2 regions of the Variovorax sp. 10L421 genome follow, and region 2 is predicted to be linked to the other one. Evidence: predicted binding sites of a transcription regulator. Region 2 holds the regulator's gene; the other holds the start of a gene.
The links. The regulator sigma-54, encoded in region 2, starts transcription at its own class of promoters, with help from an activator protein. The targets are predictions, from matches to a motif close to TGGCANGNAANCTGCTTT.
Positions count from the first base shown of each region.

Region 1: AC1DFC_RS03235 (nitrate- and nitrite sensing domain-containing protein) is a predicted target of sigma-54. The motif match lies at 2,357-2,374, and genes of this name have one in related genera.

Region 1 covers NZ_JBFTJJ010000001.1:663,692-670,115, forward strand. Annotated here, with positions in the region: gene AC1DFC_RS03230 (CmpA/NrtA family ABC transporter substrate-binding protein) at 1-730, opposite strand, end outside; gene AC1DFC_RS03235 (nitrate- and nitrite sensing domain-containing protein) at 1,070-2,332, opposite strand; gene tsaD (tRNA (adenosine(37)-N6)-threonylcarbamoyltransferase complex transferase subunit TsaD) at 2,436-3,497, shown strand; gene AC1DFC_RS03245 (alpha/beta hydrolase-fold protein) at 3,433-4,188, opposite strand; gene AC1DFC_RS03250 (Hsp20/alpha crystallin family protein) at 4,378-4,749, opposite strand; gene AC1DFC_RS03255 (branched-chain amino acid ABC transporter substrate-binding protein) at 4,874-6,157, shown strand; gene AC1DFC_RS03260 (pyridoxal phosphate-dependent aminotransferase) at 6,279-6,424, shown strand, end outside.
Region 2 covers NZ_JBFTJJ010000018.1:101,125-107,548, reverse strand. Annotated here, with positions in the region: gene lptB (LPS export ABC transporter ATP-binding protein) at 1-284, shown strand, start outside; gene rpoN (RNA polymerase factor sigma-54) at 439-2,016, shown strand; gene AC1DFC_RS21515 (phospholipase D family protein) at 2,036-3,721, shown strand; gene AC1DFC_RS21510 (YceI family protein) at 3,759-4,403, opposite strand; gene AC1DFC_RS21505 (YceI family protein) at 4,460-5,053, opposite strand; gene AC1DFC_RS21500 (cytochrome b) at 5,050-5,634, opposite strand; gene AC1DFC_RS21495 (sensor histidine kinase) at 5,726-6,424, opposite strand, start outside.

The sequences.
Region 1 (6,424 bases), on a different contig from region 2:
TCTCGGGGTGGTCCTTCCAGATGTCCTGCGTGGTGATGGCCGTGATGCCGATGCCGTCCATGATGGCGCGCTGGCCCCAGGGCTCGCCCACGCAGTAGCCGTCCATGTTGCCCACGCGCATGTTGGCCACCATCTGCGGCGGCGGCACGGTGATGTTCTTGACGTCCTTGAACGGGTCGATGCCGGCCGAGGCGAGCCAGTAGTACAGCCACATGGCATGCGTGCCGGTGGGGAAGGTCTGTGCGAAGGTGTATTCGCGCTTCTCCGTTGCGATCAGCTTGGCGAGCGAGGCCGCATCGACCGCACCCTTGTCCGAGAGCTTCTTCGACAGCGTGATGGCCTGGCCGTTGTTGTTCAAGGTCATGAGCACGGCCATGTCCTTTTTCGGGCCGCTCAGGCCCAGGTGCATGCCGTAGACCAGGCCGTAGAGCACGTGCGCCATGTCGATGTCGCCGTTGGAGAGCTTGTCGCGCACGCCAGCCCAACTGGCTTCCTTGCTGGGGACGATCTTCACGCCGTACTTCTTGTCGATGCCCAGCACCGAGGCCATCACCACGCTGGCGCAATCGGTCAGCGGGATGAAGCCGATCTTCACTTCCTCCTTCTCGGGCTTGTCCGAGCCCTGGGCCCAGACGGCGGCGCGCAGCGCGGGTTCGATGCCCACGGCGCCGATGGCGGCGGCTTGCAGGACGCGGCGTCGGCTGAGGCGGGTTGTGAGCAGGTCGGTCATGGGCGGGGCTCCGGTTGAAGGCGAACAAACAAAAGACAAAAACAAAAAAGGCGTCCGCACCGCGCAGGGGCTGCTCGAAAACGAGCCCTTGCGGGATGGGGACGCCTTTGTCCGGTTCGGTAGCAAGCACCCGCCGTTGGGTGCCGCCTGCCTGAAGACCCATTGGGGGCCTGTGAACGAAATGCTTGCAAGCGGTGTGCCAGCCTTCAGGACCTGGGTGCTGCTATCAAGAAAGTAGCTCGATGCAGTGGCGCAGCACGGGCGAGGGCCCGATCGGGCCGCGCAGCGCCGATCGCACGGTTGTTGTGCACTGCACCAAGTTGAACGGCCGGGGGCGCTTCAGCGAGAGGGCGCGCGGTCGAGCATGGGCAGGTAGTCGGCCATTGCCAGCATCGACTCGGCCACGTCGACCAGCCGCCGCTTCTGGTTCATGGCGGTCTGGCGCAGCATCTTGTGCGCCTCTTCCTCGCTGAGCCGGCGGTGCGCCATCAGCAGGCCCTTGGCGCGCTCGACGATCTTGCGTTCATTGAGCGAGGCGCGCACGGTTTCGAGCTCGTCGCTCATGGCCTGCAGGCGGTGCGACTGCTCCTGGACCATGTCGAGCACCGAGCGTTCGAGGTGGCGGCCGAACTGGGCGGGCGTGGCGGCCTGCGCGTCGGCGTCGTCGAAGAACAGGGCGCCGGCCTGCGGCGCCAGCGTGTCCAGCAGCTGCCGGTAGTCCTGCAACTCGCTGCGCGCCTGCGCGGTCTTGCGCTCGCACAGTGCGCGCAAGACTGCGGCCAGGCGCTCTTCCACGGTCTTCATGGCGTCGATGCGGCGGGTGCAGCAGTCGAACCAGGCCTGGCTCAGCGGTACGTCGGCCGGGGCGGAGGTGGCGCCGCGCCGGCGGATGCGTTCGAGCTCTGCCACTTCGGCGTCAGGCTGGCTGCTGCGCCAGAGCGCGAGCACGGCCTGGCCAGAGAAATCGGTGAACACCTGGAAGCAGCGCTCCTGCGACTCGATCAGGTGCTGCCACTGCAGGCGCTGCGCCTCGTCGCTGCGGCCCAGCGCCAGTGCGGCGGCACCGAAGGCGCGCTCCTGGCCGGCAAATTCCTTGCCCTGCATGAAGTTGAACATCGCGACCAGCAGGCGCGAGATTTCGGGGTCGGTGGCGCCGTCGGCGGCTTCGAACACCACCGACAGCAGGCCGGCAACGAGCTTGGCGAAGGCGGCGGTGGACTGCGCAGGCTTCAGTTCGAGCGCATCGATGCGGCGGCGAAGCGCAGGCAGGGCGTCCAGGCCCGGGAGCACCCAGGCGATGCGGCTGAACAGGCGCGCGCTGTGGCCGGCGCCAGCGCCGCGGTGGTCGTCGGCTTCGAGCTGGTCGAAGCCGGCGCGCACCTCCTGCTCGAGCGCCATGCATTCGGCGATCTGCGGGCCGCGCTGGTCTGCGAAGCGGCCGCCGTGCGACGCGAGGAACATGTTCGACATGCCCCGCTCGCGCTGCAGCGCGTGGACGAGGCGGCCGATCACACCCACCAGCTCGCTGGTGCGGGCGAGCCGGTCCAGCTCGTCGATCTCGCAACGGCGGGCGGCGATCAGAAAACTCAGTCCGGATTTCATGGTGGGAGGGGCGCTGACCCTCTCACTGCAACATCCGTGCCTTGCAGGACGCCGTTTGCCCCTTCGCGGGCGGCCGCACGGGGCGCCGCCTACACTCGGCGCCATGCTCTTGTTGGGAATCGAATCATCCTGCGATGAAACCGGCGTGGCGCTGGTCGAGTCGCACGGCAGCGCGCTGCCGATGCTGCGTTCGCACGCGCTGCACAGCCAGATCGCCATGCACCAGGCCTACGGCGGCGTGGTCCCCGAGCTGGCCAGCCGCGACCACATCCGCCGCGTGCTGCCGTTGACCGAGACGGTCATGGCCGAAGCCGGACGCTCGCTGGCCGAGATCGACGTGGTGGCCTACACGCGCGGGCCGGGCCTGGCGGGCGCGCTGCTGGTGGGGGCCGGCGTGGCCTGCGCGCTCGGCGTGGCGCTTGGCAAGCCGGTGCTGGGGGTGCATCACCTAGAGGGACATCTGCTGTCGCCCTTCCTGAGCGCCGATCCGCCGGAGTTTCCGTTCGTCGCGCTGCTGGTGTCGGGCGGCCATACGCAGCTGATGCGGGTGGACGGCGTGGGCCGCTACGAGCTGCTCGGCGAAACCATCGACGACGCGGCCGGCGAGGCCTTCGACAAGAGCGCCAAGCTCATGGGTTTGCCGTACCCCGGCGGACCGTGGCTCGCGAAGCTGGCCGAAGGCGGCAACGCAACGGCCTTCAAGCTGCCGCGGCCGCTGCTGCACAGCGGCGATCTCGATTTTTCCTTTGCCGGCCTGAAGACGGCCGTGCTCACGCAGGCCAAGAAGCTCGGCGACCAGCTCGAGGCGAACAAGGCCGATCTGGCGGCGTCCACGCAGGCGGCCATCGTCGAGGTGCTGCTGAAGAAGTCGCTCGCGGCACTCGACCAGACCGGACTCAAGCGGCTGGTGGTGGCGGGCGGGGTGGGGGCCAACAGGAATCTGCGCGAACAGCTGAATGCCGCGTGCGCAAAGCGCAAGGTGCGTGTGCACTACCCCGAGTTGCACCTGTGCACCGACAACGGCGCCATGATCGCCATGGCTGCGGCGATGCGCCTGCAGTCCGGGCTGTCGCAGGCGAGCGAGCGCTATGCCTTCGACGTCAAGCCGCGATGGCCCATGGCGTCGCTCTCGTCGGCTGAGGCGCCGCTGCCGCAGGCTGCGTAGCCGGCTGCCGCGAGCGGCCGATTGCCGGCAGCGGCAGCACGTCCAGCACATTGCGCCACAGCTGGCGCCACTGCGGCCAGTCGTGGCCGCCCTCGATCGTGAAGACGCGCCCCGGCGGCAGGGCGTCGGCCAGCAGCTTGTGGTTGCTGGCAAAGCGGTCGTCCAGCCCGAAGCCCAGGTACAGCGGCGGCAGGTTCTTCGACGGCTTGGCGTCCAGGTACTGCTGGAAGAAGGGCCAGAGCTTGCGGTCGGGCTCCTCGTCGGCCTGCGGTCCGGTGGGCGCCTGCCAGGCGCGCAGGCCGCCGGCCTTCCTGATCTCCGCGCCGAGCACCCGGCGCCCCAGGTAGGGCGCGAGTGCCACGATGCCGTCCACCGAGCCCGGCCGCGCCAGTTCGTGGATCAGCGCGCCGAAGCCACCGATGGAAATACCCACGAGCCAGATCGACTTGTAGCCCCTGGCACGCTGGGGCTCGATCACCTCGGTGTGCAGGCGCTCGCTCAGCGTTTGCTCGTAGTAGTAGGAAACGTCCGCGTCCACCAGCAGCGCGTCCGCCGCCAGATGGCGCTCGCGCACCGCGGCGATGAACCCTTCGCGCTCGAACTCGTCGGGCTTCAGGTAGGCCCCGGGCAGGAACACCAGGAGCGTGTCGGATTGTTCGTTGGGATTGGCAGGTTGAAGGTGCGTTTTCATGGTGCCTTTTGGGGGCACCCGAACCGCACCGGCAGGGAATTCGGTGCGTTACGAGACGCCCACGAAGAAAAAAGTTCTAAGAAAACGTCACATCATGTGACGTTATTCAGCGCTATTGTGAATAAGGTGCTCGTTTAAAGTCAAAACGAGGCCGTTACCAACATTTTCTTCTTGTGGGCATAGGCCAAGCTAGTTGATTTGCAACTGTGCGGCCTGGCTCACGGGCACCAGTTTGCCGAGCTTCAGCGTGAGCACGCCGTTCTCGAGCTTGGCCTCGCTGGTGGCCACGTCGATGTCCTGCGGCAGCTCGTAGGCGGCCTTGAACTGGCGCTTGGCTTCGGCCTTGCTGTCGATGCGCAGTACGGCGCCTTCGATGCTGATCGCGAGGTCTTCGCGCGCAAGGCCCGGCACGTCCAGCGAGAGGGTCCAGCTCTTGTCGTCCTGTTCCACCAGCGGGGAGCGGCGGGGGGCGGCGAAGGCATCGTTCACGAAGCGTTCGAAGGCGCGGTCATAGGCGCGGGGAGCGAAGCGGGCGGTGCGAAGGGTGGGGGCGAAAAGCATGGTGAAGAACTCCTGAGTGAACACAATGGGGACAAGGAATGTGTGTCCCTTACACTGCGCGGCCGTTCCATCGTGAGTGCCGCTTGAGACCTCATCTAGGCGCATCGGCACGCGTTTCAAGACAATGAATCTCCCCTTTATTTGGCGTCGCGAGGCCTTGAAATTCGCGGCGCTGGCGCTATGCGCGAGGCCGTTCGCCGCGCTGGCGCAGGCGGCCCCGCCCGCACCCATTCGCCTGGCGCTGATCGAAAGCATGAGCGGCCCGTTCGCCAACACCGGCGAGGCCGTGTTCCGCAACCTGCTGTGGGCGGTGGAGCGCGTGAATGCGCGCGGCGGCGTGAAGCTGCCCGGCGGCGCGCGTCCGTTGCAGCTCGACCGCTACGACAGCAAGGGGCAGAACGAGGAGGCGCTTTCCGCGCTGCGCGCCGCGATGGACGACGGCGCGCGCATCGTGCTGCAGGGCAATTCGTCGGCCACGGCCGCGGCGCTGGTCGATGCCATCGACAAGAACAACGAGCGCGACCCCGCGCGCCGCGTGGTCTTCCTCAACTACGCGGCCGTCGACCCGGCGCTCACGAACGAGCGTTGCAGCTTCTGGCACTTCCGCTTCGACGCGCATGCCGACATGCGCGTGGCTGCGCTGATGGATGTGGTGAGGGACGATGCCGCGCTCAAGCGCGTCTACCTGATCGGCCAGGACTACAGCTTCGGCCAGGCCGTGCTGCGCGAGGCGCGCCGGCAGCTCGGTGCGCAGCGCCCCGACGTGGAGATCGTGGGCGACGAACTGCACCCCATGGGCAAGGTGAAGGACTTCGCGCCCTACGCCACCAAGATCATCGCGAGCGGCGCGCAGGCCGTGGTCACGGGCAACTGGGGCAACGACCTCACGCTGCTCGTGAAGGCGGCACGCGAGGCGGGCTTCAACGGTACTTTCTATACCTTCTACGGCAATGCGCTGGGGGCACCGGCCGCCATCGGCGATGCGGGCATCGGCCGCGTGATCGCCGTGGCAGACTGGCTGCCCAACGTGCAGACGGCGCAGTCCGAAACCTTCTACCGAGCCTTCCGCACGCGCTTTCCGAAGCCGGCCGACGACTATGTGCACATGCGGCTTCAGCTGATGATCGAAGCGCTCGTGCAGGCCATCGAGCGTGCGGGCAGTGCCGACGCGGTGCCGATGGCGCGCGCGCTGGAGCAGGCCGACGTGAGCCTGTACGGCCAGCGCGGGCGCATGCGCGCGACGGACCATCAGTTCCAGCAGCAGCTCGTCGTCGGCGTGATGGACCGGCAGGGCAGGCCGGGCGTGCAGTTCGACGTCGAGGGCTCGGGCTACGGCTTCCGTGTGGTCAAGACGATTCCCGCCGAGCGCGCCGAACTGCCGACCTCGTGCAAGATGAAGAAACCTTGAACTTGGCTCTCCCCCAGGCTTCGCGCACTTCGTGTCGCTTCTCCCTCCCCCTCACCGGGGGCAACACCTGCGGCCCGGCAAAGCCGGTTCTGCGGCGTTCCTGAAAAAGAAAGGTATTTCCATGCGTTCTGCGATCCATCAGCTTGAAGCGTCGAAGATCCGCGAAGTCGCCAACGCCGGCATGGGCCGCGACGACGTGCTGGCCTTCTGGTTCGGCGAAAGCGACGAAGTCACGCCCGAGGTGATCCGCCAGGCGGCCATCGATTC
Region 2 (6,424 bases):
TCGCGCGCGCGCTGGCCACCCAGCCGCGCTTCATCCTGCTGGACGAGCCCTTCGCCGGCATCGACCCGATCGCGGTGATCGAAATCCAGCGGATCATCAGCTTCCTGAAGGAGCGCGGCATCGGCGTGCTCATCACCGACCACAACGTGCGTGAAACGCTGGGTATCTGCGATCATGCGTTCATCATCAGCGACGGGCATGTGCTGGCACAAGGCACACCCTCGGAGATCGTCGACAACGCCGAAGTACGCAGGGTGTACCTGGGCGAACACTTCCGGATGTGATCGTGCGGCGAGGGTCAAGGATCATCGTGGCCACCGTCCGCGCGGAGCTTCCTCGCGGGGGCCGCCGCGCACGGCCGCCCGAAGCGGCCGGCCCGTCCCCGGTAGGGGGTTGGCGTAGCGCGAAGCGCGCAGCCTGGGGGGGGGCCATTTCCTCATGAAGCAAGGGCTGTCCCTTCGCGTCTCGCAGCATCTGGCACTGACGCCACAGCTGCAGCAGTCCATCCGGCTGCTTCAGCTTTCCACGCTCGAACTGAGCCAGGAAGTCGAGCAGATGCTGGACGAAAACCCGTTCCTCGAACGCACCGCGGAAGAAGCGGCGCGCGAGGAATTCGGGCTCGACACGGCTGATGCGCCGGTTCCGCGCGATGAGGGCGAGAGCGACTTCGCGCCTTCGGCCGCCAGTGCGCCCGCCGAGACCACCAGCACCACCACGGCGGATACCGACGGGCCAGCTGCCGAGATCACCGAGCGTGAGCCCGACTGGGAAGGCGACGGCACCGTCGACATGGCGGCGCCCGACGACAGCGAGTGGGGCAGCGACGCGCCCGCGCGCCAGAACAACCTCGGCGACGACGAACGTGCCGACGCCACTGAACTCGCGCGCAGCCAGGAGTCGCTGCAGTCGTTCCTGCACCGCCAGGCGCTGAGCCTGCGCCTGAACGAGAACGACAGCGCCGCGCTGCGCTTTCTCATCGAATCTCTCAACGACGACGGCTACCTCGAAGACTCGCTGCCCGCGCTGGCCTCGGGCCTGGCTGGCGACGACAACGACCAGTTCGACGACCTCGTGCATCACTTCCAGGTGGCGCTCGGACTGCTGCAGAGCCTGGAGCCCGTGGGCGTAGGCGCGCGCGACCTCGGCGAATGCCTGGGCATCCAGCTGCGCGCCATGGCCAGCGAGGACGAGACCGACGAAGAGGCGCTGGTCCGCAAGACCGCCATCACCGTCTGCAAGCAGCCGATGGAGCTGCTTGCGCGCCGCGATTTCAAGCGCCTGGCCACGCTCACCCGCAGCAGCGAGGAGCTGGTGCGCTCGGCGCTGCAGATCATCGCGCGGCTGGAGCCCAAGCCGGGCCGGCGCTTCGTCGACGTGGAGCGCAACATCGTCATTCCCGATGTGATCGTCACCAAGACCGGCCGCGGCACCAACGTGAAGTTCCGCGTCATGTTGAACCCCGAGGTGATGCCGCGTCTGCGCGTGCACGACATCTATGCCGGCGCGCTCAAGTCGCACAAGGGCGAGGGCAGCCAGGCGCTGTCGCAGCGGCTGCAGGAGGCGCGCTGGTTCATCAAGAACATCCAGCAGCGTTTCGACACCATCCTGCGCGTGAGCAACGCCATCGTCGAGCGGCAGAAGAGCTACTTCGTGCATGGCGAACTCGCGATGCGCCCGCTGGTGCTGCGCGAGATCGCCGACGAGCTGGGCCTGCACGAATCGACCATCTCGCGCGTGACCACCGCCAAGTACATGGCCACGCCGTTCGGCACCGTCGAGCTCAAGTACTTCTTCGGCTCGGCGCTGGGCACCGAGACGGGCGGCAATGCGTCGAGCACCGCGGTGCGCGCGCTGATCAAGCAGTTCGTGAGTTCCGAGAGCATCAAGAAGCCGCTGTCGGACAGCCAGATCTCCGAGATGCTGAAAGAGCAGGGCATCGAGTGCGCACGGCGCACCGTGGCCAAGTACCGCGAGGCGCTGCGCATCGCGCCCGCGAACCTGCGCAAAGCCCTGTAACTTGGCACACCCCCAGGCTATGCGCACTTCGTGTCGCTTCGCCAACCCCCTTGCAGGGGGCAACACCTGCGGCCCGGCGGAGCCGGTTCCGCGGTGTTCCCCGAACGGACCTGGACCGTATTGGCGCTGGGGCCTGGCGCTGTTGTTCGCGGCTTTCGCACTGCTCGCCACCGGCTGCGCCACCCTGCCCAACGAGGCCCCGCGCGCACCCACCAAGGCCATGGCCGTCTCGGCCGACACCGCACTCGGCAAGCTCGCGCTGGCCTCGCAGCCCGACCCCGACCTGAGCGGTTTTCGCCTGATGCCCGGTGGCGACTTCGCCTTCGACACCCGCATCCAGCTGGCCCGCCGTGCCCAGCGCACGCTCGACGTGCAGTACTACCAGATCGAGAACGACGAGACCGGCCGCTACCTGCTGCGCACCCTGCGCGACGCCGCCCAGCGCGGCGTGCGCGTGCGGGTGCTGATGGACGATCTCTACACCTCGGGCGAGGACGAACTGCTGCTCGGCTTTGCCGCCACGCCCAACGTCGAACTGCGCCTGTTCAACCCGTTCCCGGCCGGGCGCGCGAGCATCCTGAAGCGCTTCACTGCCTCGCTGTTCGACTTCAGCCGCGTCAACCGGCGCATGCACAACAAGCTGTTCATCGCCGACGGCGCGATGGCGGTGGCGGGCGGGCGCAACATCGGCAACCAGTACTTCACGCGCACCGCGGGCGAGAATTTTCTCGACCTCGACACCTTCGTCACTGGTGCGCTGATCCCGCGGCTGGGCAGCCTGTTCGACCAGTACTGGAACAGCATCTACGTGCGGCCGATCCAGTCGGTGGTGCGCAGCGAGTTGTCGGCCGAAGAGCTGCAGCGCCGCTTCGACGCGGTCACCGGCCCCGACACTACTCCACCGCCGCCGAAGCCCGCGCCCAACGACCTGCTCGGCTACAGCCCGATGGTGGAAGACCTGAACGCCGGCAAGCTCGGCCTGATCTGGACCACCGCCGAGGCCTATGCCGATTCGCCCGAGCGCGTGATCGGCAAGACCGCCTCCTACGGCGGCGTGCCGCTGCTCGACGTCGACAGCGTGCGCTACAACGTGGTCGAGCAGATGCGCCGTGCACGCTCCGAAGTGACCATCGTCTCGCCCTACCTGATCCCGGGCGCCACGGGGCTGGAGGTGATGCGCGAGATCCGCAACCGCAACGTGAAGATCAGCGTCGTCACCAATTCGCTGGCCGCCACCGACGAGCCGCTGGTGCACACCGCCTACCGCCGCTACCGGCCCGACATGCTCAAGCTCGGCGCCGACCTCTACGAGCTGAGCTCCACGCGCACCCGGCGCAGCGTGCGGCTGGGCCTGTTCGGCACCTCGGTGGGCAGGCTGCATGCCAAGTCGGCCGTGATCGACCGGCGCACGCTGTTCGTCGGCTCGATGAATTTCGACCCGCGCTCGGAGTCGGCCAACACCGAGATCGGGCTGATCATCCACAGCGCCGAGATGGCGCAGCAGGCGCTGAAACTCATCGACGTGCTCAAGCAGCAGGGCGCCTACCGGCTGCGCTTTGCCGAAGGCAGCAACGAGTCGCGCATCGAATGGGTCAGCGAGGATGCCGGCAAGCTCACCGTGCTGACCGAGGAGCCCGACTCCAGTTTCTGGGGCCGGGTCATGCTCGAATTGCTGGCGCCGCTGACGCCGGAGAGCCTGCTCTAGCTGGTGCTCGTGGCGCCGGCCAGGCCGGGCAGCGGTGTCATTGCACGTTGACCGCTTCGACCTGCACCAGCAGCTTCACCTTGTTCTCGAAGCCGAAGTTCAGCCCCCAGGTGATGCCCCAGTCGCTGCGCTCCACCGTGGTCTCGAAGTCGCCGCCGCACACCTGGCGGTTGATCAGCGGGCTCAGGTAGCAGTTGAAGCGCACGGCCTTCAGCGTCACAGGCCTGGTCTGGCCCATCAGCGTGAGCGTGCCGGGCACGTCGGTCACCTTGCCGCCGCTGAAATCGATGCGGTCGGCCACGAAGCGGCCGATCGGAAACTCGGCCACGTTGAAGAAATCCTTGCTCTGCACATGGCGGTTGAGCAGGTCGACGCCGGTGTTGATGGAGCTGATGTCCATCGTGATGTCGACCTTGCCGCTGGCGCCGGTGCCGTCGATCTGCACGGAGCCGTCCTTGGTGCTGAAGCGCCCGCGGTTGGTGGTGGTGCCGTAGTGCCCCATCTCGTACATCACGAAGGTGTGAGTCGGATCGATCACGTAGTTGGCGTTCTTCGCCGGCCCGCCCGCGGGCTTGGCGGCCACGGCCGGGGCGAATTCCGTTGGCAGTTGCTGTTGCTGCGCCGTGGCGCTGCCGGTGAATGCGGCGGCCGACAGGGCCGCGGCGAGAAGGAGCTTTTTCATGGTGTTGGATGCGGGAGGAAAGAGGAAAGTGAGTGAGGGGCGGACAGCCTGGCGCTTCACAACGGCCCGAAGCCCGTGAGCGTGAACCTGAAGCGCACCTGCACGTCGTTGCCGACCGTCGAGGTGTCGGTCCATTCGCCTTCGCCCACCTTGTAGTCGAGCCGCTGGATCGTGAAGCTCCCCGTGGCAACCGCCTCCTTGCCGCCGGCCGCGGCGATGCTGACGGGCACCGTCACGTATTTGGCGATGCCCTTGATGGTGAGCTTGCCCGCCATCTCGAACTTGCCGTCGCCCAGCGCCTTGATGGCGCTCGACTGGAAGCTTGCCTGCGGGAAGTGCGCGGCGTCGAACCACGGCTGCTTGGGCAGTTCCGCATCGCTCATCGGGACGCCGAAGCCGGCGCTGGCCGTGTCGATCTGCAGCGCGACGGTGCCGCCCTCGGGCTTCTTCGGGTCGAAGGCCACCTGCGCGTCGAATTTCTTGAACGTGCCTTCCACGGGCACGCCCATTTGCTTGCTGACGAAGACGATCTGGCTCTTGTCGGCCACGAGCTTTGCCGCTGCGGGCTCGGCGCCGGCCGGCAGCGCCAGGGTGGCGAAAGCCAGCGCCGCGAGCGACGGCGCGAGACGGAAAAACAGGCGCTTGATCATCGAGCTGGTTCCTTGCGTGGCCGGGGCCACATGCGTTTGAGAAGACCGTCGCGGTCGATCCAGTGGTGCTTGAGCACCGCCGCCACGTGCAGCAGCGTGACGCCTGCCAGCACGAAGGCGCAGTTGCGGTGCAGCGGCTGCAGCACCGCCTCGGCGAAGGCGTGGTCGACCGGCACGAAGTCGGGCAGCGGCAGCACGCCGAACCACGCCACCGGCATGCCCATGGCCGAGCTGTAGGCCCACCCGGACAGCGGCACCGCGAAGAACAGCAGGTACATCAGCGTGTGGCTGATGCGGTAGCTCGCCAGCTGGAGCGCCGACATGCCCGGCGGGAGCGCCGGTGGACGATGCCCGAGCCGCCACAGCAGCCGCAGCGCCGACAGCGCGAGGATGGTGACGCCCGCCCACTTGTGCCAGCTGTAGATCTTCAGGCGCAGCGGCGAGAACGGCAGCCCCGTCATGTAGAGCCCTACGCCGAACGAGCCCACGATCAGGGCCGCAAGCAGCCAGTGCAGCGCCATCGTGAACGGGTCGTAGCGCGCGTCGGCTGCGAGGGGGGATGAAGATGTGTCGGAGGACATCGTGAGCAGGACAGGCGGCCTGTGCGCGGAGCATATATCGGAAGCGATGACATCACCGCACGGCCCGTGCCAGCCCGCCGCCCTGCCGGCCTCAGCCCTGCGACGGCTGTTGCGCCCTCAGCAGCACCCCGCGCAGTTCGTCCGGCTGCACCGGCTTGCGCAGCGCATGCCAGCCACGCTCGGCGGCGAGCCGCTGGGTGGCTTCGTTGATGTCGGCCGAAATCAGCGCGATCGCCAGCGACGGCTTCTGCCGCTGCAGCTTGTCGGCCAGCGCGATGCCGTCGAGCGCACCCGGCAGGCGGATGTCGCACAGCGCCGCGTCGAGCGCGCGCAGGTCGGCCAGCGCCAGCGCCTCGGCGGCGCTGGCATAGACGCGCGGCTCCACGTCCCATTGCCGCAGCAGGGCACTGAGACTGTCGGCCACCACCGTGTTGTCTTCCACCACCAGCACTGCGAGCCCGGGGCGCAGCGTGTGCGTTGCATCGGCGCCGTCGTCCTGCGGCGCGGAAGCAGGGCGCGCCGCCACCATCGCGCCGTCGGGCGCGGCAGGCAGCTCGAAGCTGAACACCGACCCCCGCCCCGGCGCCGAGCGAAGCGACACCGCAATGCCGAGCTGCGCCGCCAGCCGCCGCACGATCGCCAAGCCCAGCCCGTGGCCGCGCTGCAGGTTGCGCTCGACGTTGCCGATCTGCTCGAAGTCGTCGAACACGCGCTGCTGCGCGTCGGCCGCGATGCCGATGCCGCTGTCGCGCACCTCGACGCGCCAGGCACGGCCGGTCCCGCGCCGGCG